Ruminococcus albus AD2013: one gene and its partner. The main gene of each other region encodes a partner of the protein of the gene in region 2 in a complex. Links are inferred from orthologs where the notes say so. Each region holds a gene or a part of one and is shown on either strand. Other genes may lie near its edges.

Region 1 (17,283 bases), 220 kb from region 2 along the record:
CCTGCGGTGCTTGCCTGCAGGTTATGAGCGAATTCTGCGATGATGATTTCTCTATCATACTGACAAACGGAGAATTCACACTCGGTGAATTCCTGCCCATGCGCTTTGAACTTAACTGAACAGATATACGAAATGTACAGGACTTCGCTGTGTGCGAAGTCCTGTTTCTTTTTTCCAAAACGCACCTGCACAAAAAGGACGGAGAGCACCTGACTCTCCGCCCGTATATTCATCTTTTGCGATTTGTGGATCAGTACATACCGCCCATTCCGCCTGCGCCTGCTGCGGCTGCTGCCATAGCTGCGTCAGCTGCGGGATCCTTCTTGTCAGCTACAAGGCTCTCGGTAGTCAGTACCATTGCTGCTACGGAAGCTGCGTTCTGGAGTGCGCTTCTTGTAACCTTGGTAGGATCAACGATACCTGCGGGTATCATATCAACATACTCATCAGAGTATGCATTGTAGCCGTAGCCTACCTTGCCCGAACGAACGATGTTATCTATGATAACGCTGCCCTCTTCGCCTGCATTTGCAGCGATCTGTCTCAGAGGCTCTTCAAGTGCCTTGTATACGATCTGAGCGCCTGTCTTTTCGTCGCCCTCAAGGCCTTCAACAAGCTCCTTAACCTTAGGCATAGCATTGATGAGTGCTGTGCCGCCGCCTGCTACGATCCCCTCTTCAACAGCTGCCTTTGTAGCTGCCAGAGCATCTTCGATACGCATCTTCTTTTCCTTCATCTCGACCTCGGTAGCAGCACCGACCTTGATAACTGCAACACCGCCGGAAAGCTTAGCCAGTCTTTCCTGAAGCTTCTCTCTGTCAAAATCGGAAGTTGTGGTCTCGATCTGGCCCTTGATCTGGTGAATACGAGCCTTGATATTCTCGCTCTCGCCTGCGCCGCCAACGATGATGGTGTTCTCCTTCTGAACAACGATCTGTCTTGCAGAACCCAGCTGTTCAAGAGTAGCTTCGCTCAGCTCCATGCCAAGCTCGGTGGAGATTACTTCGCCGCCTGTCAGGATAGCGATATCCTGGAGCATTTCCTTTCTTCTGTCGCCGAAGCCGGGAGCCTTTACAGCAACACAAGTGAAGATTCCTCTCAGCTTGTTGAGTATCAGTGAGCTCAGAGCCTCGCCCTCAACGTCTTCAGCGATGATGAGGAGCTTCTTGCCCATCTTTACGATCTGCTCCAGCAGAGGGAGTATATCCTGCATATTGCCGATCTTCTTATCTGTGATAAGAACGAGAGCGTCATCGAGAACTGCTTCCATCTTATCGGTATCTGTTACCATGTAAGGGCTGAGGTATCCTCTGTCGAACTGCATACCCTCAACAACCTCGCTGTAAGTCTCAGCTGTCTTGGACTCTTCCAGAGTGATAACGCCGTCAGCAGTTACCTTCTCCATAGCCTCAGCGATCAGCTGACCGATGGTATCATCAGCAGCAGAAACTGCACCGACTCTTGCGATATCCTTGCTGCCCTCGATCTTCTTGGAGTTAGCGATGATAGCTTCAACAGCGGTCTCAACTGCCTTAGCCATACCCTTCTTCAGGATCATAGGATTAGCTCCTGCAGCGATGTTCTTCATGCCCTCGCGTACCAGCGCCTGAGCAAGCAGAGTTGCGGTTGTGGTACCGTCACCTGCTGCGTCATTGGTCTTTGTAGCAACTTCCTTTACCAGCTGAGCGCCCATATTCTCGAAAGCGTCTTCCAGCTCGATCTCCTTTGCGATTGTAACGCCGTCGTTTGTGATGAGTGGAGCGCCGTACTTCTTATCGAGAACTACATTTCTGCCCTTGGGTCCCAGTGTTATCTTAACGGTATCAGCCAGCTGGTCGATACCTGCCTGCAGTGCTTTTCTGGCTTCTTCGCCGTAAATGATCTGCTTTGCCATTGTAAATTACCTCCGTTTTGATAATTCATAATTCATAATTCATAATTCATAATTTTTGCGGAAGACTAATGCTTACTGTTAGCTATGAAGAATGATATGAACTATGGTAATTGTAATATTTATCTATACCTGATGTACCTGTGCAATTATTCAACTACTGCCAGAACGTCCTCCATTTTAAGAATGGTATATTCCTGTCCGTCAACCTTGACATCTGTGCCGCTGTACTTGCTTACCAGCACTTTGTCGCCGACCTTGACATTCATCTCAACGTCCTTCTTGCCGGGACCTACTGCTACTACCTCAGCTACCTGGGGCTTTTCCTTGGCAGCGCCTGCAAGTATGATACCGCTTGCTGTAGTCTCCTCAGCCTCGGTCATCTTTATAACGACTCTGTCCATAAGGGGTTTGATATTCATTATAATTTCCTCCTCGTATATATAGAATTATATGTTGCAAAATGTTGTTTTAGCACTCTTTGTATCCGAGTGCTAAGTATATTGTACCACGATTTTTATAAATTGCAATACGTCTACCCGATTTTTGTAGATTTGCACAAATAGAGGTCTGTGTATACCATGAAAATTGTGTTAGTATGTGTCTGTTATTTTATGAAGTTTTATGTTATAATTACTATAATTAGTAATGTGATAAAAATCATCTGTTGTAGACTTTGTGATTATTCTTTGAATATTTCTGTTCTCGTTGCATTTAATTTATAAGATGTTCACAAAAAATTAGTACTGAGTTCACAAAAGTTGATTGTAAATTTGTTATACTGTAATTACTAATTTATCATTTAAATTATATTGCTATCCCCTCAAAGGGACAGCATAAAATTAATAGCTTGCAGTCCGGGTGTGGCTGAGGCGACGAAAGGAAGATGAATATGTCACTGGGAAGAGTCTTGGTAGTTGATGATGATAAGAATATCTGCGAGCTGCTGCGTCTTTATCTGGAAAAGGACGGATATGGCGTTATCCTGGCTCACGACGGTGAAGAAGCGGTCGTAAAATTCAATGCGCTGAAGCCCGATATCATTCTGCTTGATATCATGCTGCCCGGCATCGACGGCTGGCAGGTATGCCGTGAGATCAGAAAGAAGTCAAACGTTCCGATCATTATGATAACAGCTAAGGTAGAGACCTTTGATAAGGTACTGGGTCTTGAGCTCGGTGCTGACGATTATATCGTCAAGCCATTTGATACCAAAGAGGTTATCGCGAGGATCAAGGCAGTTTACAGAAGAGTTGGTCAGTCCTCTGCAGAGAGCGAGATCAAGGAAGTCAAGTATGACAAGCTTTCTGTAAATATGACAAGATATGAGCTGAGAGTTAACGGTCAGGTAATGGATACTCCCCCGAAGGAGCTGGAACTGCTGTTCCATCTGGCATCGAACCCCAACAGAGTTTATACCAGAGATCAGCTTCTTGACGAAGTATGGGGCTTTGAGTACTATGGTGACTCGAGAACTATCGACGTTCATGTAAAGAGACTTCGTGAAAAGCTTGAGGGCGTTTCCGACAAGTGGGCACTGAAAACTGTTTGGGGCGTAGGCTACAAGTTTGAAGTTTCCGAAAACAACAATGAATAACGGCAAAAGTATATTTACAAGGTACTTTGCGATTTGCTCAGCAGTAATACTGATAAGCTTTTGTTGCTTAGGAACAGTATTACTGCTTGTTTCTTCAAGGTACTTCTTAGATGAAAAAAAGAGCCTCATGCTGAAAGATGCCAGGGCTCTTGCTTCATATACGCAGGAAAAAATGCTGGAGCAGCCTGACAGATGGCGTGAAGATGTGGCAGCGGAGATGAAGACCTATGCCATAGGCAGCAACTCCGATTATCTGCTGTGCAGTGATGATGGATATGTAGTGGCGGCTACCGGCGGCGAAGTCGAAAACATCGACCCCGAACTGCTGATAAAATTCAATGGTACTACTACATACTCCTATGACGACCTAAACGGCGAACTTGACGAGGTCTGCCATATCACGGGCGATTCCTTTTCCGCCAACGGTCCGAGGTACTATGTGCTGGCATACTCGCCAAAATCACAGCAGGACAACTACACCAAAAACATCATGGAGATATTCATGGTCAGTGCGATAGCCGTACTGCTGGTAGTAATGTTCCTGGTGTATTTCGCTACGCTGAAGCTGACAGAGCCTATCACCGAAGTCGCAGAGATAGCCAAAAAGCTTGGTAACGGCGATTTCTCGGTAACACTCCCCGAGTATACCACCAAGGAGTTCAATGAACTCTCCATAGCCTTCAACGAAATGGCTGCCAACCTGAAAAGCTATGATACCATGCGTAACAGCTTTCTGGCAAACGTTTCACATGAGCTCAGGACACCGATGACTTCCATAGGCGGCTTTGTAGACGGCATACTTGACGGCACTATACCGAAATCACAGCAGAATTACTATATGAGGATAATCTCCTCCGAGGTCGGAAGACTTACCCGTCTTGTAAAGAGTATGCTGAACCTTGCCAAAATAGAAGCAGGAGAGCTTGAACCCAACAAGACTTCTTTCCCTGTGACCGAGCCGATACTAGATACCCTGCTGACCTTTGAGCCGAGGATAGATGAGAAAAACATCGATATCCGCGGACTTGATGTGCAGAGGATAAATATGTACGCCGATATCGACCTTATACATCAGGTGATGTACAACCTTATCGAAAACGCCATAAAGTTTGTGGATAAGGGCGGCTATATCGAATTCTCATTCGAGGACGGAGAGGATGCTACTTCCGTTTCCATAAGGAACAGCGGCGAGGGTCTGGCTGAAGACGAGCTTCCGCTGGTATTCGACAGATTCTACAAAACAGATAAATCCCGAGGCATACACGCTCAGGGTCTGGGGCTGGGACTTAATATCGCACGCTCCATAGTCGAGATACACGGCGGCAAGATAATGGTAAAGAGCCTTAAAGGCGAGTATACCGAATTCACCTTTACCATACCCAAAGCCGAGAAAAACGAGGAATGATGAACGTCAGAGGACTGCTGTTCGCGGCAGTCCCCTTTTTACAAATAAAAGAGAGGTGATAACCTGATGGATCTTGAGAAAGACCTCACCGAGAACACCCAAGGCGAGACCACCGATGAGGACATTACCGATGCCGCAGAAAAGCTCGCCAAGGATGCATCGAACAGCTGGGACTACAGCATAAAATATTTCAATATGCCCAAGGGGGCAGTTGAAAATGATGAGATAGTTGACGGAGATTTCTGGCGCGGCATAACACTGCCCGATATCGAGGAAAAGCCGCGAAGCAAAGGTATTGCAAAGCGTGTTGTACTGAATACGCTGTTTGCCGTGATATTTCTGGGCACAGGTTTCCTTATCGCCTGCGTGAGCGCAAGGGGAAAGGGCGTGGTATCAAACCTCGTCACAGGCGGCAAACATATGACTTTCAATATGAAAGTCGCCGACAGACCCGAAGTCGGTGATGAACTGAAAGACGAAATGGGCAGATACACCGCTCAGGGCATTGCAGAAGTCTGCGGGCCTTCGGTAGTATCCCTGGATATATTCACCGAGCAGAGCACGATAATGCCATCGGGCAAGGGCAGCGGCATAATCCTAAGTACCGATGGATACATTGTATCCAATGCCCATGTTATCGACAAAGCCAAAAACGGTATAAAAGCCGTACTGAGCGACGGCAGGGAGTACGCGGCGGAAGTAATAGGCTCCGACCCGCGGACGGATATCGCAGTTATAAAGATACCCGCCACCGACCTTCAGCCCGCTGAATTCGGAAATTCCGATCAGGTAAAGCTCGGCGAGGACGTTGTATGCATAGGCACTCCCGCAGGATACAGACACTCGATAACAAAGGGTGTGGTATCGGGCACTGACAGAAGAGTTATCCCCGAAAATTCCACAGCAGGTGTCAGCTGCCTTCAGGTAGATGCAGCTATAAATCCCGGAAATTCGGGCGGCGCAATGTTCAATATGTGGGGACAGGTCATCGGTATAACCTCATCGAAGCTTGCTTCCATCGACTATGAGGGCATAGGCTTCGCCATAACCACAAACGAGGCAAAATCCGTGATAGAAGACCTTATGGAAACAGGCACTGTAAAGGGCAAGGCGCGTATGGGTATCGTGTTTGTGCAGATATCCGAAGCAACAGCCGAACTGACAAATTCTACCCCCGGTCTCAGCGTGCAGAGCATAGCCCCCGAATGTGATGTTGCCAATACCGACCTTCAGCCCGGCGACCTTATAACGCACATCAACGGCACATATGTGAACGATATCGAAGATGTTCCTACTTTTGTCAGAAATATGGAACCCGGCGATGATGTGACCTGCCATGTCATAAGAAAGACAGGCGATAAGGAAACGGAATTTGATATAACATTCAAGCTGATGGACGACAGAAATACTCTGGCAGAGGATACCGACGAATAACAGACAGCCCGTAAACGCCCTGAAGCGGCTACGGGCTGTAGCTATGTAGTGAGGAATGCCAAGGAAACAAAGCGCGCGGTCAAGCCTCGCGCTAGCAGGCTTGCGGAAGAGCACACCATCAGCTTTGCTGATGGTGTGCTCTTCCGCAAGCCTTTCACGAAAGGCTTGACCCCAAGCTCGCCTCCTTGGCATTCTATCCCACGAAAGCGTTAAACAAGGTATTGACTTTTTCGGGTGTTTAGTGTATAATATAATAGTCTATTTATATCAATAACAGAAAGTTTCTTTACTGTACAATAAAAAGGTGGCTAGATAAATGGGATTACTTGACAAATTATTCGGCAACTACTCCAAAAAGGAGCTTGCCAAGATCGAACCTATCAAAAATAAGGTGCTGGAGCTCGAGGATAAGTATGCGGCTATGTCCGATACCGAACTGGGCGAACAGACCGCCGTGCTGAGAAAACAGGTCGAAGATGTTTCCGACCTTGACAAAGTTCTGCCCGATGCTCTCGCAGTATGCCGTGAAGCTGCATGGAGAGTTCTGGGCAAAAAGCCTTATCCTGTTCAGATAATCGGTGCTATCGTTCTGCATCAGGGACGTATCGCCGAGATGAAGACAGGTGAAGGTAAAACTCTGGTTGCTTGTCTTGCAGCGTATTCCAACTCGCTTTCGGGCAAGGGCGTACACGTTGTAACAGTCAACGACTATCTGGCTAAGTTCCAGTCAGAGGAAATGGGTAAGGTATTCAACTTCCTGAATACTTCCATCGGCTGTGTACTGTCAGGTATGGATAAGACCGCAAAGAGAGTGGCTTACAACTGTGATATCACATACGGTACGAACTCCGAACTGGGCTTCGATTACCTGCGTGATAACATGGTAATATACAAGAAGGACAAGGTGCAGAGAGAGCACGCTTTCGCTATCGTGGACGAGGTTGACTCTATCCTGATAGACGAAGCAAGAACTCCTCTTATCATATCGGGTCAGGGCGACAAGTCAACCGATCTTTATAATCTGGCTGACAAATTCGCAAAGACCCTGAAGCCCGTTACCGTTATCGAAATGGATGACAAGATCGATAACGACCAGCTGGACGGCGATTACATCATCGACGAGAAGGCTAAGACTGCCACCATCACCAAGAGCGGTGTAAAGAAAGCAGAGAAGGTATTCAACGTTGAAAACCTCATGGACGCTGAGAATATGACTCTGGCACACCACATCAATCAGGCGCTGAAAGCTAACGGCGTTATGAAAGAGGGCGTTGACTATATCGTTCGTGACGGCGAAGTTCTTATCGTTGACGAGTTCACTGGCCGTGTTATGGACGGCAGACGTTTCAACGACGGTCTGCATCAGGCAATCGAGGCTAAGGAAGGCGTTGAAGTCAAGAGAGAATCCAAGACTATCGCTACCATCACATATCAGAACTATTTCAGACTTTACAATAAGCTGTCGGGTATGACAGGTACAGCTCTTACCGAAGAGGACGAGTTCAGAGAGATCTACAAGCTGGACGTTATCGAGATACCTACCAACAAGCCCGTAATCAGAAAAGACCACCCCGATGTTGTATACAAGACCGAGGCAGGCAAGTTCGATGCTGTTATCGACCAGATCGTTGAGTGTCATGAAAAGGGACAGCCTGTACTGGTTGGTACTGTATCCATCGAGAAGTCCGAGCACCTCTCCAAGCTGCTGAAGAAGAAAGGCGTTCCTCATAACGTGCTGAACGCTAAGTATCACGATAAGGAAGCTATGATCGTTGCACAGGCAGGTAAGTTCGGTGCTGTTACCATCGCTACCAACATGGCAGGCCGTGGTACCGATATCACCCTGGGCGGTAACGCTGAGTATCTGTCCCTCGCAGCACTCCAGAAAGAGGGCTACACCGAGGAACAGGCTGTTGAAGCAGCAAGCTACTCCAACACAAATGACGAGGAGATCCTCACCGCAAGAAAGAAGTACAGAGAGCTTTACAAGAAGTTCGATGAAGAGGTAAAGGAAAAGGCTGAAAAGGTAAGAGAGGCTGGCGGTCTCTATATCATCGGTACAGAAAGACACGAGTCCAGACGTATCGATAACCAGCTGAGAGGACGTTCTGGACGTCAGGGCGACCCCGGCGAGAGCACATTCTTCCTCTCCCTTGAAGATGACCTGATGAGAATATTCGGCGGCGATCGTATCACAAGCATGATGGATACCCTCAACGTTGACGAGCATACTCCCATACAGTCCAAGATGCTTTCCAGCGTTATCGAGTCTTCACAGAAGAAGATCGAGGGCAGAAACTTCAATATCAGAAAGAACGTCCTCAACTACGACGACGTTATGAATACTCAGCGTGAGATCATTTACAGCCAGAGGCAGCAGGTTCTCGACGGCGAAGATCTGCACGATTCCATCGAGAAGATGATAGACGACTTCATCGATGACTCTGTAAATATGTATGTTCAGGGCGAGATCGCTGATGACTGGAACCTGGTTGGCCTGAAAGAAAGACTCAACGGTCTGTTCACCACCGAGGACGACTTCAACTATACCCCCGAGGAACTGGATGAAGTATCCCGCGATGAGATCGTAAATACTCTCAAAGACAGAGCTCAGAAACTCTACGATGCAAGAGAGGAAGAACTGGGCGAAGAACTGCTCCACGAGATCGAGAGAGTTTGTCTGCTGAAGGTAGTTGATACCAAGTGGATGGATCACATCGACGATATGGAAGAGCTCAAGAGAGGTATCAGCCTGAGAAGCTACGGTCAGAAGAACCCTGTTGTTGAGTACCGTATGGAAGGTATGGATATGTTCGATGCAATGATCGAATCTATCCGTGAGGATACAGTAAGAATGCTGTTCACCATCAAGGTAAGACAGCAGGTAGCTCCCCAGAGACAGGAAGTGCTCAGACCTATGGAGCATCACAATATGACTATCCGCAACAAGAACAAAGTCGGCAGGAACGATCCCTGTCCCTGCGGAAGCGGCAAGAAGTACAAGGATTGCTGCGGAGCAAACGACTGACAGACTTATAAATAATAATGATGAACAGGACGGCTGATGACCGTCCTGTTTTCGGATATACAATCGATATGACGGAGAGTGAATAATATATGTCAACAGCATTCAAAGGGGCGGATATCCTTCTGCCCAAGGATACGGATATGAACAAGTGGGCAGTAGTTGCCTGTGATCAGTATACCTCTGAACCCGAGTACTGGAACAGAGTTGAAAAATACGTAGGCGATAATAAGAGCGCCTATAACCTGATACTTCCCGAGGTGTACCTTGAACAGCCCGGCGTGGATTACAGGATAGACAAGATACACCGCACCATGAAGGAGTATCTTGAAAAGGGCGTTTTTGAAGAATACAAAGATGCTATGATATATATTGAGCGCATTCAGTCCGATGGCAGAGTAAGGGCAGGTATCATCGGCAGTATCGACCTTGAACAGTACGAGTACTACAAGGGCTCCGAATCTCAGGTAAGGGCAACAGAAGCCACCGTTATCGAGCGTATACCGCCCCGCATCAAGATACGCAAGGGCGCTCCCGTTGAACTCCCCCATATCATGATACTCATTGACGATGCCAAAAAGCGTATCATCGAACCCCTTGCAGATAAGAAGGACGAGTTCACAAAGCTCTACGATTTCGACCTGATGGAGGGCGGCGGACACATCACAGGCTGGCTTCTCGATAAGGAGACAGAAGAGATAGTCGTGAGCCATCTGGAGCAGTTCTCTAAACAGGAAGCTTTTGAGCGCCGCTACGGCATAACAGGCAGACAGCCCCTAACCTACGCTATGGGTGACGGCAACCACTCCCTTGCCACTGCAAAGGAATTCTACGAGACCCTCAAACGCGCAGACCCCTCGGCTGACCTCTCCGACCACCCTGCAAGATACGCTCTTGTCGAGCTGGTAAACCTACATTCTCCTGCCCTTGAATTTGAAGCTATTCACCGTATAGTTACAGAAGTCAACGAAGATGACCTGGTAAAGGCGCTGACAGAAAAGCTCGCCCTCTCCGATGAGGAAAGCGAGCAGAGCTTCATTATCGTTCAGAACGGCGAGGAGAAAAAGGTATTTGTCCATGCGCCAAGCTCAAAGCTGACTGTTGGCTCTCTCCAGAATTTCCTTGACAACTACACCAAGGAATTCGGCGGCAAAACCGACTATATCCACGGCGCAGAGGTAGTTAAGGAACTCTCCAAAAAGAAGAACTCCATCGGATTCCTGCTCCCAGATATGGGTAAAAACGAGCTCTTCCCCACCGTTATCGAAGACGGCGCTCTCCCCAGAAAAACTTTCTCCATGGGTCACGCCGCAGATAAGCGCTTCTACGTTGAAGCCCGCAGGATAATCAAGTAACGAACAACAGGCAGTTCATATACGGACTGCCTGTTTTGCATTGGAATACATTGGATATCACCTGCGTTTATATGATTGACAATTCACCTCATATTTAGTATAATAAAAAAGTGTGATACCATCTGATGATACGGAAAGGGCGGTGAGGTCATGGAAGATAAAGCAAATAAAAAGAAGGCGGCCATTGCTGTCGCTGCAAGTGCAGCAGTGCTTGGCATTATCGCGGCCGCTGTGATATTCCTGACCCCGAAAGATCTGGTCATCAGCGAGATATGTGCCGAAAATGACGGCAATTTCGAGGAAGCTTCTCTGCGTGACAGCGAAGGCAAGCTTTGCGACTGGATCGAGATATACAACCCGAACGTAAAAGCTGTTGACCTTAAAGACTACACCCTCTGCCGTGATGGCAAAGCCGACCATGCCATCAGCGGCGGTACAATACCTGCCCGCGGCTATGCGCTGGTATACTGCACCAAAAACGGCTTCGATGACCCCGATGTTATATCTGCGGATATAAAGATACCAAAGGGCGAGGAATGTACCATATCACTGAAAAACGGCGGTATTGCCGTTGACAGCATCACTGCCGCGCCAGCCCCTAAAGGGTACACGGTATGTTCCGGAAAAAACGGGGCATATATCACCCTTGCGACCCCCTGCGCCAAAAATTCTGAGGTAAAGTGCGCTTCACAGGTAATATTCTCCAAAGAAAGCGGATTTTATCCCGATGCCATCTCCCTTGAAATGACCGCATCGGATTCCGCAGGTATATACTACACCACCGACGGCACCGACCCCCGAACTTCTGATACAGCGGAGATATATTCCGATCCCGTCGATATCAGGGACAGAGCGGGTGACAAAAATGTACTTTCCGCCATGGACCCTATGAAGATACAGCTGGAATACCGTCCCGGCAAAGTCGAAGCCCCGAAAGATAATGACGTTGACAAGGGCACTGTGATACGCGCCTGTGCTAAGTCTGCGGACGGCGAATGGGGCTTGGTCAGCACCGCATCTTACTTTGTGGGACTTTCCCCCGCCGCCCACAGCAATATGCCCGTCATATCACTGGTGACAGAACCCGACTCTCTCTACGACCACGAAACAGGCATATACGTCCGCGGAAAGGTATACGAGGATTACTACCCCACAGACCCCAACCACCTCTATAACGGCTCGATACCCGCCAATTACAATCAGAAAGGCAAGGATTGGGAACGCCCATGCACTTTGCAGTTCTTTGAAAGCGACGGAAGTCTTGTATTCACACAGGAAGCAGGTATGAGGATACAGGGCGGCTGGTCAAGGGCTGATTACCAGAAATCTTTCAGATTCTATGCCCGCTCCGAATACGGAAATAAAAGCTTCGATCACCGTTTCTGGCAGGGGCTGGATACCGCCGAGGGTCAGGACGATGACAGCTTCTCGACCTTTGTACTGCGAAACGGCGGAAATGATTCAAACTATCTGAAATTCAAGGATCTTATGCTGCAGGATATGGCAGATGGATTCTCCTTTGCCACACAGACAGGCAGACCATGTGTCCTCTTTATCGACGGCGAATACTGGGGGCTTTATGTTCTTCAGGAGGATTACTCGCAGGAGTATTTCACCCGCCACTACGGAGTGAAAGAGAAGTCTGTCGCCATATACAAAAATAACGCACTTGACGAGGGGCTTCCCGAAGATGAAACAAGCTTCAATGATATGCAGAGCTTCATCTCCGAAAATGACATGAGCATCGGGGATAACTACAGCCGTGCCTGCCAGCTTCTTGATATGGAGAACTTTATCGACTACTGCGCCGTCGAGATGTACATATTTAACGATGACTGGCCACAGAACAACTACGGCTTCTGGCGTTCAGCGGACGGCAGCGAATACGGCGACGGGAAATGGCGTTTCTTCATGTTCGATACCGAATCCTGTGCCTGCCACTACAATATGAAAGGCGCCGAAAAAAACCTTTTTGAATATCTGGATGAAAAAAAGCACAAACCCCTGACCAAGATGATACTAAGTCTTCTGGAGAATGATGAGTTCCGCACAAAGCTGATAACAAGGCTGATGGATATGGGTAACTGCACATTCACACCCGAGCGCCTTGAAAGCTTCATAAATACCTACAGCGATGCATACCTGTCAGAAATGCCCGCATACTATCTCAGATTCCCTACCAACCGAACAGTAGAGCGTTCATCTATGCCGATGATATCACGTATGACAAAATTCTTTTCAAACAGACAGGATAAGCTCATAGAATACCTGAGCACCGAATATGACCTTGGAAAGACGAGAACTATAACCGTGATCTCCGAAAGCACCGATATTACCCTTAACGGCTGTGAGATCGGCAAAAACTGCGATTGCAGATACTTCGATAACTCACAGATCACTTTGACCGCAGAGGGTAAGGTAATATGGGAGATATCTAAAAAAGGCAGGAAGACAGAAGAGATAACAGACCGTACTCTCACTATTAATGTCACCGATGACATCACGATAAAAGCAAGATCTTAACAGCATACAAAAAAGACTCTGTACCGCGCAGGTGCAGAGTCTTTTATTATACTTATCACATTCTGTATCCGCAGTTTGAGCAGAACAGTTCATCATCGCCAACAAGCTCACCGCACTTGGGGCAAAGCTTTACTGAGGGGCGCTTGGGTCTCATATCAGAGGTATCGACTGCGGGAGTTTCGGGCTGATAGAAAGTCCCGGTGTTTACAGGAGCCTCATTGTAGGTCGCAGGCTTTGTCTCGCCTGTAAGACCCTGTACAGACTGAGTATTCTCACCAAATCCGAAAGCACTGCTTTCCTGTTCGTTGTTTTCGGGAACGGATATATTGTTATCAGTGCTGACAGGCTGAGCTTTTTCTTTCTTGCCGCCGCGTGGAACTTCTGCCACAAAATCCTCACCGCCGACACGTGCCAGTACCACAATACCCGAAAGGATAAGCAGCAGACCTGCGATGAGAGGGAAGCCTACCTTTGCCAGTGCAGCAACACCAACGAACTTGTCGCTGTCATAATTGGTCTTGAAATACTTATCAAAGAAATCAGTACCTAAAATATCGTAAAGTTTTAAAGCAGGATAGATGCACAGCACAGGGCTCATGAATATATTCGCCCAGCCGAAGGCTTTGCCCATGCGTTTGAATTTTGCAGCAGAGAACGCCCAGAACATCATGACCAGTGCGAACACGGCTACCGAGATATAGCTGCTGTTCCTATAAAGAAAATCTTCAAGATTAAAAGACATATCATAAACTTGTCTCGAGAAGAACTGAGTATACAGCAATCCCGGAAGATAGTCATCTGCCGCAGAGCAAAGTGCCAGCAGTGCCGCGATACAAGTCATAAAGCATACTCCGCCGCCGCTGTTAGTCATTTTTTTCCTGCCAATAGTTTTAGCCATCGTTACCATCACCTTCATCAGAATTTTTCACAATACTATTATCATAACCCATTTGCGCCGTTTTGTCAACAGTATTTTCTGTCTTGGGGGCAGGAGGGTTGTCGTTATCGGCTATTTCTATCATCATCGGTTCGGGCACCAGCGCACCGCTGTATTTCGGTTCGGGCAGAGGTTCTTCCTCGGGTTCTTTTTTAGCCGAATGTTCAAACAGCTTACGCAGATACTTGCCGTTCTTGATATCCGCAAGGGCTACCACAGCAAGCAGTATCACACCGAATATCGATATCACCAATGATAGCCGCCAGTAGTTCGGCGAAAACTTCATCTTTACCGTATTTTCGCCCTTTTCAAGGGGTATGGCGATAAGGCTGTCGTCAACTGCCTTCTGAGGTTTTGTCGGCTTGCCGTTTACCTCTATCGTCCAGCCGTTTTCATAGGGGATAGTTGTAAACAGCATCTGACCGTCCTTTTCCGCATTAACTTTGCCTGTAAGCTCGGTATCCGCAAACTCGGTCACTTCAAACACGCTGTCCTGCATTTCTTCAACAGCCTTTGCAAATCCGTCATAGTCGAAACTGTAGAACAGCTTGTCACGCCAGTAAGCCTCGTTTTCATCATTTGCAATGGTTATGCGGACACGTATCTCCTGATCTTTCAGGAATCTGCCTATCTTCATGATGGAATAATTATCCCCCACGAAGAACTGACCAACATATTCCATATTGTAAGCATCGTCAACGTAGTCGTCCTCGGGCTGATACCAGATATTGCAGCTGCGCTCGTATTTCGTTGGCAGGTACATATAAAGGTCGCTGTCCTTATCCATGCGTACCACGTAATCAACATGGCATTCCTTGTTGTTCTCATCCATCGGGTAATACTTTATATGCCCGTCGGTAGTATTTATGGTCCGGACGTTCTCGTTGTCGCTGTTGATGATATCCACAGGCTTGAAGAAGTTATATTCCTTGCCCGCCAGTGCATTGAACAGAATATTCTGATTTTCAAAAGGATCATCGTCACCCAGCTCGACCTCGGAAATATCGCCCTTTGCAGCTACGCCAAGACCAAGTGTATTCGGGTTTTTATAGAACTTGAAAGTCGTCGGGACGATCTTTTTCTCACCGTCCACAACTTTCTCATGGTCAATGCTTATCTCGGTTTTTATCTGATACTCAGGCGGCACCTTGTACCTGCTGCTGACATACATATCATTACCCTTTTTGTCCATTATATACTTTATATCGAATATAGCATCGGTCATGGGGGTAGCGCCGTCATATTTGGTGTAATGTCCGCCGTAGGCAAATCCCAGCCTGTGAAGCATCAGCAGTGCAGGGGCGTTCATGGTCGAGCTTGAATGTGAAAGGCTCTTATAGCCCGTACCTATCGCATCATTTACAGTGCGGTGGAAAGTAGCTTCCATACGGTAGAAAGGCTCGGGGTCGTACTCCTCTATCGTATCCACAGCCTTTCTCAGGTCGGACATATAAGGTTCGTAGGAACTGTATTTGGAGTATGAAACATCGATATCTATCTTCTTGATAGTGTCGATATTCACGGCAAAAAGTTCAGCCGTAAGCACAAGGGTCAGAGAGAAAGCCACTCCCCTTGAACGAGGATATTTCCGTATAAGATACAGCAGCACGAAATAAACGGTAAGCGCTATCATGCTGACCCATATGCCCTGTATGATATTGTATGGATCTCCGTTAGCATTCTTTCGGGTGACGAACAGCTTGAAGTGGGAATAGTTCTCCCTTTCGCACCAGAAAAGGAATACCATCAGCCCGAAGAATACTCCGCCGATATTTTTCGCGGTCACGCCCTCAAGGTTTTCAAACGCCTTGAAAGCCATGCACACCAGCATGAATGAGAATATGAAAGAGTACCTGAAAGGCAGCCAGTTAGGCACCTGAAAACCGTGCATAGCCATATCCCAGGGCTTTATATACATAAGCACCGTGAGTATCACCGTGAGTACGGCATCGGCAGTCTTTTCCTTTACGTTGATCTTCTCGTTCATGAAATACAGGGGCACCAGCAGAAGTACAGCTGTACCACAGTATATCATGGGCATACCCTCGGGGTAGACCGTATCGTAGGTCATGGGGAAAAGCTTGGTGATGAATGTGAGAAAATCAAACTGTGTCGCCAGTGAGAAATCAGGGTCGGTGAACTCGAATTTGCCAAGCTTCAGCGAATTGTATACAGGTATCAGCACCCATGCAGAGCACATCAGCGCCACGACCGTACCCGCACCGAAAGCCAGACATCTCAGTATGAACTTCTTTGGCAGAGCTCTTTCGGGGTCTGAAAGGCATACATAGCAGAAATAGAAGAACGTGAATATTCCCACCATATACCCGATATAGAAATGTGCTATGAACATCAGTGCCAGAGGTATTATATAAGGCAGTAGCCTGCCCTCATACACCAGCCTGCGCACGCCCCAGCATATCAGCGGCAGATAGATAAGACCGTCCAGCCACATGGGGTCCATCAGCTGAACCACCATGAATGCCATAAGTGCGTACATCAACGGGAATAATACCAGCGAAACTGCCTTCGGCGGGTGCTTTGCTGTCTTTTTAAGGAAAAAGCAGCAGGTCACCGCAGATGAGCCAACCTTTGCCAGCTGCATTATCAGTATCGCAGTCAGCATCATATGCCGCGGCAGAAGCGCTATTATTATCATAAAAGGGCTCGCCAGATAGTAGGCAAATATGCCGAACATCTCACCGCTGAGATTTCGCGACCAGTTGTATATCCAGCTTTCCCGCCCCCAGAATGCTTCGCGGTAATGCTCATAATAATAGACGTACTGTCCGTTCAGGTCAAGCACCAGCACGGAGCTGTCGCCTATGGGGTGTATCCTGAAAAATACATAGGAGCCGTACATTATCGCAGCGGCAAGAAAAAACACCGCAAAGTACAGTCTTCTGTCGATGCAGAATCCGCCTATGCCCTCCACAAATCTTCTCAAAAAGCTGCCCCTCTTGTCAGGGGGGCTCAACTTTTGTATATTATCCATTCTTATCTTTATCCTCTCTTCGGCTGACTATTTCCCTTATTATATACCTCGGTCGCTGTTTTATCTCTTCGTATATCTTGGCGATATAGTAACCTATCACGCCAAGGCTGAACATGATTAT
Region 2 (9,263 bases):
TGGTGAAGGTAAGTCACCTGTTGGTAGACCTTCTCCTGTTACTCCTTGGGGTAAGCCTACTCTGGGTTACAAGACCAGAGCTAAGCACGCTCGTTCCGATAAGTTCATCGTAAAGCGCAGAAACGGCAAGTAACCTGAAAGGAGGACAATGATAAATGGGCAGAAGTGTTAAGAAGGGTCCTTACGTTCAGGAGGCTCTTTATAAGAGAGTAGTTGCTATGAACGAAGCAGGCGAGAAGAAAGTCCTCAAGACATGGAGCAGAGCTTCCACGATCTTCCCTGACTTCGTAGGTCATACATTCGCAGTACACGACGGCAGAAAGCACGTGCCTGTATATGTAACCGAGGATATGGTAGGCCACAAGCTTGGCGAGTTCGCTCCCACAAGGACCTACAAGGGCCACGCAGGCTCCAAGACCTCGAACAACGGTAAGAAGTAATTAAGGAGGATCAGACATGGAAGCAAAGGCTATACTGAGAACAGCTCGCATTGCTCCTCGTAAGGTACAGATCGTCCTTGATCTTATCAGAGGTAAGGATTACGAAATAGCAATGGCTACTGTTAAGAATACACCAAAGGCTGCAAGTGAATATCTGGAGAAGCTCCTCAAGTCCGCAGCAGCAAACGCAGAGAACAATCACAACATGGATAAGAACAACCTCTATGTTGCTGAGTGCTACGTTTGCCCCGGACCTATCATGAAGAGGATCATGCCCAGAGCTCAGGGCAGAGCATATAGAATTCTGAAGAGAACATCTCACATCACTGTTGTTCTCAAGGAAAAGGATTAAGCTGAAAGAGGAGGTAAACTATGGGCCAGAAAGTTAATCCGCACGGACTTAGAGTCGGTGTGATAAAGAATTGGGATTCCCGCTGGTTTGCAGATAAGAGCACTTTCGGCGACACTCTGGTTGAGGACTACAACATTCGTAAGGATATCATGAAGGACCTCAACAGAAGATCCAAGAACCCCGCTGACAAGTGCGTTTACGCAGGCGTTCCCAAGGTTGAGATCGAGCGTTTTACCGGTAAGGACGGCGCTCAGAAGGTTAGAATACACATTTACTGCGCTAAGCCCGGTATGGTTATCGGTAAGGGCGGCGCTGAGATCGATAAGCTCCGCGAGAGCATCGAGAAGAAGATCGGCAAGAGCGTTGCTATCAACATCGTTGAGGTAAAGAACCCCGACATCAACGCTCAGCTGGTAGCTGAGAAGATCGCTCACGATCTGGAGGACAGAATCTCCTTCAGAAGAGCTATGAAGCAGTCCATCGGCAGAGCAATGAAGCTGGGCGCTAAGGGTATCAAGGTAAAGGTAAGCGGTAGACTTGCCGGTGCCGAGATCGCTAGAAGCGAGAGCTATCACGAGGGTACTATCCCGCTGCAGACCATCAGAGCAGATATCGACTACGGTACTGCTGAGGCTCACACAACTTATGGTCGTCTGGGCATCAAGGTATGGATCTACAGAGGCGAAGTTCTCAAGGGTGAGGTTGCTGCAAGCGACAGACGCGACGTAAGCGACAAGAACGATAAGAAGCGCAGACCTCGCAGAGACGACAGGTCTAAGGATAACCGCAGAGACTTCAACAAGGCTCGCGGCATGAAAAGAGAAGGAGGTAACGCATAATGCTGCTTCCAAAGAGAGTTAAGTTCAGAAAACAGCACAGAGGTCGTATGACCGGTAAGGCACTGAGAGGAAACAAGGTTTCTTACGGTGATTTCGGTCTTCAGGCTCTCGAGCCCGCATGGATCACCTCTAACCAGATCGAGGCTGCCCGTATCGCTATGACAAGATACATCAAGAGAGGCGGTCAGGTTTGGATAAAGATATTCCCTGACAAGCCTGCAACAAGAAAGCCCCTGGGTACCCGAATGGGTAAAGGTAAGGGCGCTCCCGAGTACTGGGTAGCTGTTGTTAAGCCGGGCAGAGTAATGTTCGAGATCGCAGGTGTTCCCGAGGAGACTGCTAGAGAGGCTATGAGACTCGCTATGCACAAGCTCCCTATCAAGTGTAAGTTTATAGTAAAAGAAACGGGTGGTGAGCAGTAATGAAGGCTAATGAGATCAAGGAAATGACCGCAGACGAGCTTAACACCAAGCTCGCTGAGCTTAAAGAAGAGCTGTTCAATCTTCGTTTCCAGCACGCTGTGAACCAGCTGGAGAATCCCAAGAGACTTCAGGCTGTGAAGAAGGACATTGCTCGTGTTAAGACATTCATTCGTAAGCATGAGTCCGAAGCTCAGTAATAAAGGAGGAGGATCACTGTGAGCGAAAGAAATCTGAGAAAAACCAGAGTCGGTACTGTTGTATCGAATAAGATGGATAAGACTATCGTAGTTGCCATCAAGGATAACGTTCAGCACCCTCTGTACAAGAAGATCATCAAGAAGACTGTTAAGCTGAAGGCACACGATGAAAACAACGAGTGCGGTATCGGCGATACAGTAAAGGTAATGGAGACAAGACCTCTTTCCAAGGATAAGAGATGGAGACTTGTCAACATCATCGAAAAGGCTAAGTAATACATTTATGAGTGCAAGGTACTTTGGCAGAGCGGTCGCCGCTTCTGCCGCGGTACTGAGTCCCAGTGATTTGAAAGGAGGAGCGCTTCAATGGTACAGATGCAGACTTACCTGAAGGTTGCAGATAACTCCGGTGCTAAGGAGCTTATGTGCATCCGTGTTCTCGGCGGTACGAGAAGAAAGTATGCAAACATCGGTGACGTTGTAGTTTGTTCTGTTAAAAAAGCAACACCAGGCGGAGTTGTTAAGAAGGGCGATGTAGTTAAGGCTGTCATCGTTCGTTCAGCAAAGGGTCTGAGAAGAGCGGACGGTACTTATATCCGCTTCGATGAGAACGCTGCTGTAATAATCAAGGAAGACAAGAATCCCAGAGGTACACGTATATTTGGACCTGTGGCTAAGGAACTGAGAGATAAGGATTATATGAAGATCCTGTCCCTGGCTCCCGAAGTTCTGTAATGGAGGTGTCGTTGAAATGAATAAGGTACACGTTAAAACCGGCGACACAGTCGTTATCCTGTCCGGTAAGGACAAGGGCAAGCAGGGCAAGGTACTTCAGGTTGCCCCCAAGGAAGGCAAAGTGATCGTTGAGGGTCTGAACGTTGCAAGAAAGCACGTTAAGCCCAGAAACGCTCAGCAGCAGGGCGGTATCGTTGATGCTGAGGCAGCTATGTACGCTTCCAAGGTAATGGCAGTTTGCCCCAAGTGCGGCAAGCCCACAAGAGTAGCTCACAAGTTCCTGGAAGATGGAACTAAGGTAAGAGTTTGCAAGAGCTGCGGCGAAGAATTCTAAGAAGGAGGAGTTAGACATGGCTGCAAGACTTAAAGAACAGTATGTTAGCACAGTAGCTCCTGAACTGATGAAGAAATTCGGCTACGCTAACGTAATGCAGATCCCTAAGCTGGATAAGGTAGTTATCAACGTCGGCTGCGGCGCTGATAAGGATAATAAAAAGGTCATCGATGCTATCATGACCGATCTGGCTGCTATAACCGGTCAGAAGCCCATCGTTTGCAAGGCTAAGAAGAGCGTTGCTAACTTCAAGCTGAGAGATGGACAGATCATCGGTGTTAAGGTTACACTGAGAGCGGAGAAGATGTATGAATTCGTTGACAGACTGTTCAACGTTGCATTCCCCCGCGTAAGAGATTTCAGAGGTATCAACCCCAATTCCTTCGACGGCAGAGGAAATTACTCCACCGGTCTGAAGGAGCAGCTGATCTTCCCTGAGATCGAGTATGATAAGATCGACAAGGTTAGAGGTATGGATATCAACTTTATCACTACCGCTAAGACCGACGAAGAAGGCAAGGAGCTGCTCAGACTGATGGGCGCACCTTTCGCTGAGAAGTAATGAGGAGGATACGTTAAATGGCAAAGAAGGCTATGATAAATAAGCAGCAGGCTGCTCCTAAGTATTCCACTCGTGCTTATAACAGATGCAAGATCTGCGGCAGACCCCATGCATATCTGAGAAAGTTCGGCGTTTGCCGTATCTGCTTCAGAGAGCTGGCTCATGACGGTCAGATCCCCGGCGTTAAGAAGGCAAGTTGGTAAAAAGGAGGTAGGCACAATGCAGATTACAGATACTATTGCAGATCTGTTAACAAGAATACGTAATGCTAGCACTGCTAAGCATGCGACTGTCGATGTACCTGCATCTAACATGAAGAAGTCTATCACACAGATCCTCGTAGATGAGGGCTATGTAAAGAACTTCACCGTTATCGAAGACGGCAAGCAGGGTATCATCAGGATCACACTCAAGTATGATGAGAACAGAAATTCCGTAATAACAGGGCTGAGAAGAGTTTCCAAGCCCGGTCTGAGGATCTACGCAAGCTGTGAGGATATGCCTAAGGTAATCAAGGGCATGGGTATCGCAATCGTATCCACCTCCAAGGGCGTTATCACCGACAAGAAGGCAAGAGAGCTGAATGTCGGCGGCGAAGTCCTCGCATTTGTATGGTAATAAGGAGGGCTGAGAAATGTCAAGAATAGGATTGAAGCCCATTACTGTTCCCGCAGGTGTAGAGGTAAAGGTTGCTGATGGCAACGTAGTTACAGCTAAGGGTCCCAAGGGCACACTTACAAAAACATTCCATAAGGATATGATCATAAAGGTTGACGGCAGCACTGTTACAGTTGAGCGTCCTTCCGAGGATAAGCTCCACAAGAGTCTGCACGGTCTGACCAGAACACTCGTAAACAATATGGTTGAGGGTGTTGCAAACGGTTTCTCTAAGAAGCTCGAGATCGTTGGTGTTGGTTACAGAGCACAGAAGCAGGGCAAGAACCTGGTTATGAACCTGGGTTTCTCTCATCAGGTTATCTTTGCGGAGACTGACACTATCAAGATCGAAGTTCCCGATCCTAACCACATCGTAGTATCGGGCTGCGACAAGCAGGAAGTAGGTCAGTTTGCTTGTGAGATCCGCGAGAAGCGTCCCCCCGAGCCTTATAAGGGTAAAGGTATCCGCTACGAAGGCGAGTACATTATCCGTAAGGAAGGTAAGGCCGGTAAAGGCGCTAAGAAGTAATAAAAGGAGAGAATCACTATGGTTAAAAAGCTTGACAGAGCTAAGGCTAGAATCAAGAGACATCAGAGAATCCGCAACAAGATCAGCGGTACTCCCGAATGCCCTCGCCTCAACGTATTCCGCTCCTCTAAGCATATATATGCACAGATCATTGACGATGTTAACGGCGTAACACTGGCTTCCGCTTCCTCTATGGCTAAGGGCTTTGAGGGCAATGGCGGCAACAAGGAAGGCGCTCGCAAGGTCGGCGAGATGATCGCAGAAGCTGCTAAGGCAAAGGGAATTGAAAATGTCGTATTCGACAGAGGCGGTTTCCTTTATCACGGCCGTGTGCAGGAGCTTGCAGACGGTGCCCGTGAAGGCGGACTTAAATTCTAAGGTAGAGGAGGAAATACAATGGCTTTAATAGATGCTTCAAAGATCGAAGAGCTGCAGGAAAAGGTCGTAGCAATTAACAGAGTATCCAAGACTGTTAAGGGCGGCCGTATCATGAAGTTCTCCGCACTTGTAGTAGTTGGCGACGGCAACGGTATCGTTGGCTTCGGCATCGGTAAGTCGGGCGAAGTTCCCGACGCTATCAGAAAGGCTATTCAGGACGCTAAGAAGAACCTGGTAAAGATCTCCCTGAAGGGTACAACAATTCCTCACGAGATCGTAGGTAAGTTCGGCGCAGGTGAGGTTCTCCTCAAGCCCGCCGCTCCCGGTACAGGTATCATCGCAGGCGGCACTGTGAGAGCAGTGGTTGAAGCAGCCGGCATAAGAGATATCAGAGCAAAGTCGCTTCGCTCTAACAATCCTTACAATGCAGTAAGAGCAACAATCAACGGTCTGACCAGCGTAAGAAGCGCTGAGGCTATCGCTGAACTGAGAGGCAAGACTGTTAAGGAAATATTTGAATAAGGAGGATAAACAGTATGGCTAACCTGAAAATTCAGCTGACTAAGAGCCTGAGTGGCAGAAGCGAAAAGCAGATCGCCACTGCAAATTCTCTTGGTCTGAGAAAAATCGGGGATACGACCGAGCAGCCCGACAACGCTTGTACACAGGGCAAGATCAAGCTGGTATCCCACCTTATTAAAGTAACCGAAGCGTAAGCAGGGAGGTGCGACAACATGAAGCTTCACGAATTATCACCTAATCCCGGCGCAGTAAGAGACGTTAAGCGTGTGGGCAGAGGTCACGGTTCAGGAAACGGTAAGACTGCAGGTAAGGGTCACAAGGGCCAGAAGGCTAGATCCGGCGGCAGCATCAGACCCGGCTTCGAGGGTGGTCAGACCGCTCTTGCAAGAAGAATTCCTAAGCGTGGATTCAATAATATATTCGCAACTAAGTATGCGATCATCAATGTATCCGATCTTGAAAAGTTCGTTGACGGCACAGTAGTTGATTTTGAACTGCTGAAGGCATCCGGCGTCCTCAAGGAGGAGTATGATGGAGTAAAGGTCCTCGGTAACGGAGACCTCACCAAAAACCTTACCGTCAAGGCTGCTAAGTTCTCAGCAGCAGCTAAGGAGAAAATCGAAAAGGCAGGCGGGAAGGCTGAGGTGATGTAATTGTGATAGAGACATTTCGTAATGCCTGGAAGGTTCCGGAATTAAGAAGAAAGCTTCTATTTACATTTTTCATCATCGTAATATACAGGATAGGCGGTTCCGTTCCGGTCCCCTACCTCGATTCTGCAGCACTGAACACATGGTTCCAGGGCAGCAAAGATTCAGGTGACTTCTTCAGTTACCTGAACGTCCTCTCGGGCGGTAACTTCTCAAAGGCAACACTGATGGCTCTGTCCGTTGGTCCTTACATCAACGCTCAGATCATCATTCAGCTGCTGACCTACGCACTTCCTCCTCTGGAGAGACTCTCCAAGGAAGGCATGGAAGGCAGAAAGACTCTGAACAAGATCACCAAGTACACAGCACTTGGTATCGCACTGTTCCAGGGCTGGGCTTACTACAGAACTCTGATGAACGTTGACGGTCAGCAGATCGTACTGTACACAGGTCAGACCTTTGAAAGATACTTCACTGAGATCATCATTGTCCTCTGCTTCGTAGCAGGAGCTTCGCTGACTATATGGCTGGGCGACAGGATCAATGAAAAGGGAATAGGCAACGGCGTATCCATGCTGCTGTTTGCAGGTATCATCGCAAGAGGACCTGATGCTGTTATCAGCCTCTGCAAGATGATGGCTACAGGCGACGCTAAGAATATGATACTCGTTCCTATCATCATCGTAGTATTCATCCTGATGATCGCGTTCATAATCTTTATGAACAACGCTGAAAGAAGAATACCGATACAGTATGCCAAGCGCGTTGTAGGCAGAAAGCAGTACGGCGGTCAGAACACATTCATCCCGATCAAGATCGCGATGAGCGGCGTTCTCCCTATCATCTTTGCGATGAGCTTTATGTCTATACCTGCAACACTCAAGCTTTTCACAGGCGCACCTAAGCAGGGTACATTCTACGCAGGTCTCCTGAAATGGTTTGAGTATGATCATCCGTTCTACGCAAGTCTGTACTTCGTTCTCATAATCGCGTTCAACTACTTCTACGTAAGTATGTCATACAACCCGATCGAGATCGCTAATAACCTCAGACAGAACAACGGCGGCGTACCCGGTATAAGACCCGGTAAGCCTACCAGCGACTACTTCCAGAAGATACTCAGCAAGATCACTCTGGTCGGCGCTGTGTTCCTGGGTATAATCGCTATCTTCCCTATCATATTCACCGTTATCACAAAGATGAATATCGCAATGGGCGGTACCTCTATACTCATCGTTGTAAGCGTTGCGCTTGAAACAGCAAGAACTATGGAATCTCAGATGATGATGCGTCATCACTCGGGCTTCCTGAAATAATAAAGTCCGATCGAGAAAGGGGTAAGACTAATGAACAATATCATTCTTTTGGGCGCTCCCGGTGCCGGCAAAGGCACTCAGGCAGAGAACATCTGCAAGGAGCTGAACATTCCTACCATTTCCACAGGCAATATGCTCAGAGCTGCTGTTAAGGCAGGCACAGAGTATGGTCTGAAGGCGAAGGCAGCTATGGACGCAGGCGCACTTGTTTCCGATGATATCGTTATCGGTATCCTCAAGGACAGAATTGCTGAGCCTGACGCACAGAATGGCTTCATTCTCGACGGCTTCCCCAGATCTGTTCCTCAGGCCGAGGCTCTGGACGCTATGGGCGTTCAGATCGACAAGGTCATTGAGATAGACGTTGCTGATGAAACAATTCAGCAGAGACTTTCTGGCAGAAGAGTTTGCCTCGACTGCGGCGCTACCTACCATGTAGAGTTCAAACCCTCCAAGGTAGAAGGCATCTGCGATGTATGCGGCAAGCCCATCGTTATCCGTAAGGACGACGAGCCCGAGACTGTTAAGAGCAGACTGGACACATATCATAAAACTACCGAGCCTCTCAAGGGTTACTACGAGAAGCAGGGTAAGCTGACCTCTGTAAAGGGCCGCGAAACTGTTGAGGAGACTTCCGCAGCAGTTATGGCAGTTCTCAAAGGTTGATTGTAATAGAAAGCGCGATATAAATGATATGTATTAAATCCAATAAGGAAATTGAAAAGATGCGTAAGGCAGGTCAGCTGACCGCCGGAGCATTAAAGGCAGCAGGTGAAGCACTAAGACCGGGCATGACTACTCATGAACTGGACAAAGTGGTAGAGAAGTTCATTCTCTCCCACGGTGCTAAGCCGGGATTTAAGGGTTACGGCGGATTTCCCGCTGCAGCCTGCATATCCGTGAATGACGAAGTTATCCACGGTATCCCCGGCGGCAGGAAGATCATGGAAGGCGATATAGTTTCTGTTGATACAGGAGCTTTCGTGGACGGATATCATGGTGATTCCTGCATGACATTTGCCTGCGGCAAGATCTCGGACGACGTACAGGCACTTCTTGATTCCACCGAGCAAAGTCTTTATGAGGCCATCAAAATGGTGAAGCCCGGAGTAAGGATAGGCGACATCGGTGCCGCTATACAGAAGTACAATGAAGACAGAGGTTTTTCAGTCGTCAGAGAATACTGCGGACACGGACTGGGCAGAGATCTTCACGAAGATCCCGAAGTTCCTAACTACGGTAAAGCAGGTCATGGCGTAAGGCTTCAGGCAGGCATGGTCATCTGTATCGAACCTATGATAAATATGGGCGGTGCAGGAATAAAGGTAAT

What was found.
Region 1: the proteins of secY (region 2) and secA are in contact, whole or in part, in a crystal structure (PDB 3DIN), measured with the Thermotoga maritima proteins. The link is inferred for Ruminococcus albus AD2013 from one-to-one orthologs. Residues at the interface, in WP_004081795.1 of Thermotoga maritima: Glu108, Gly109, Glu110, Glu111, Ala236, Glu237, Arg238, Arg239, Ile240, Thr241, Ile242, Gln243, Tyr244, Ala245, Arg246, Arg247, Val248, Thr249, Gly250, Arg251, Arg252, Val253, Tyr254, Gly256, Ala257, Ser258, Thr259, Tyr260, Leu261, Pro262; in WP_004082002.1 of Thermotoga maritima: Glu261, Ala262, Arg263, Lys300, Ala301, Arg302, Thr303, Ile304, Ile305, Leu323, Tyr324, Asp325, Pro326, Val329, Ser330, Tyr333, Ile336, Lys340, Phe345, Val349, Glu363, Phe364, Tyr374, Ser375, Gly376, Gly377, Glu393, Ile395, Thr482, Ser483.

Annotation. Positions count from the first base shown.
Region 1 is NZ_JAGS01000001.1:2,965,545-2,982,827, reverse strand. What follows is about bases 6,256-9,555. They hold secA (preprotein translocase subunit SecA), read left to right. Parts: upstream 6,256-6,643; coding sequence 6,644-9,355; downstream 9,356-9,555. Other genes in these bases: N773_RS0113255 (DUF1015 domain-containing protein), read left to right, coding at 9,445-9,555; N773_RS0113265 (S1C family serine protease), read left to right, coding at 6,256-6,327. Also shown: N773_RS0113290 (cytidine deaminase), read left to right, coding at 1-119; groL (chaperonin GroEL), read right to left, coding at 251-1,894; N773_RS0113280 (co-chaperone GroES), read right to left, coding at 2,041-2,313; N773_RS0113275 (response regulator transcription factor), read left to right, coding at 2,784-3,488; N773_RS0113270 (HAMP domain-containing sensor histidine kinase), read left to right, coding at 3,616-4,893; more of N773_RS0113265, read left to right, coding at 4,960-6,255; more of N773_RS0113255, read left to right, coding at 9,556-10,707; N773_RS0113250 (CotH kinase family protein), read left to right, coding at 10,858-13,230; N773_RS0113245 (zinc ribbon domain-containing protein), read right to left, coding at 13,286-14,128; N773_RS0113240 (YfhO family protein), read right to left, coding at 14,121-17,114; N773_RS0113235 (glycosyltransferase family 2 protein), read right to left, coding at 17,155-17,283. UniProt on the Escherichia coli protein: Required for protein export, interacts with the SecYEG preprotein conducting channel.
Region 2 is NZ_JAGS01000001.1:2,754,864-2,764,126, reverse strand. Bases 5,877-8,777 are described here. They hold secY (preprotein translocase subunit SecY), read left to right. Parts: upstream 5,877-6,622; coding sequence 6,623-7,933; downstream 7,934-8,777. Other genes in these bases: map (type I methionyl aminopeptidase), read left to right, coding at 8,623-8,777; N773_RS0112250 (adenylate kinase), read left to right, coding at 7,964-8,599; rplO (50S ribosomal protein L15), read left to right, coding at 6,180-6,620; rpmD (50S ribosomal protein L30), read left to right, coding at 5,982-6,161; rpsE (30S ribosomal protein S5), read left to right, coding at 5,877-5,967. Also shown: rplB (50S ribosomal protein L2), read left to right, coding at 1-133; rpsS (30S ribosomal protein S19), read left to right, coding at 156-440; rplV (50S ribosomal protein L22), read left to right, coding at 457-792; rpsC (30S ribosomal protein S3), read left to right, coding at 813-1,631; rplP (50S ribosomal protein L16), read left to right, coding at 1,631-2,053; rpmC (50S ribosomal protein L29), read left to right, coding at 2,053-2,250; rpsQ (30S ribosomal protein S17), read left to right, coding at 2,269-2,526; rplN (50S ribosomal protein L14), read left to right, coding at 2,617-2,985; rplX (50S ribosomal protein L24), read left to right, coding at 3,002-3,319; rplE (50S ribosomal protein L5), read left to right, coding at 3,336-3,881; N773_RS0112290 (type Z 30S ribosomal protein S14), read left to right, coding at 3,899-4,084; rpsH (30S ribosomal protein S8), read left to right, coding at 4,101-4,499; rplF (50S ribosomal protein L6), read left to right, coding at 4,516-5,067; rplR (50S ribosomal protein L18), read left to right, coding at 5,086-5,445; more of rpsE, read left to right, coding at 5,464-5,876; more of map, read left to right, coding at 8,778-9,263. UniProt on the Escherichia coli protein: The central subunit of the protein translocation channel SecYEG. Consists of two halves formed by TMs 1-5 and 6-10.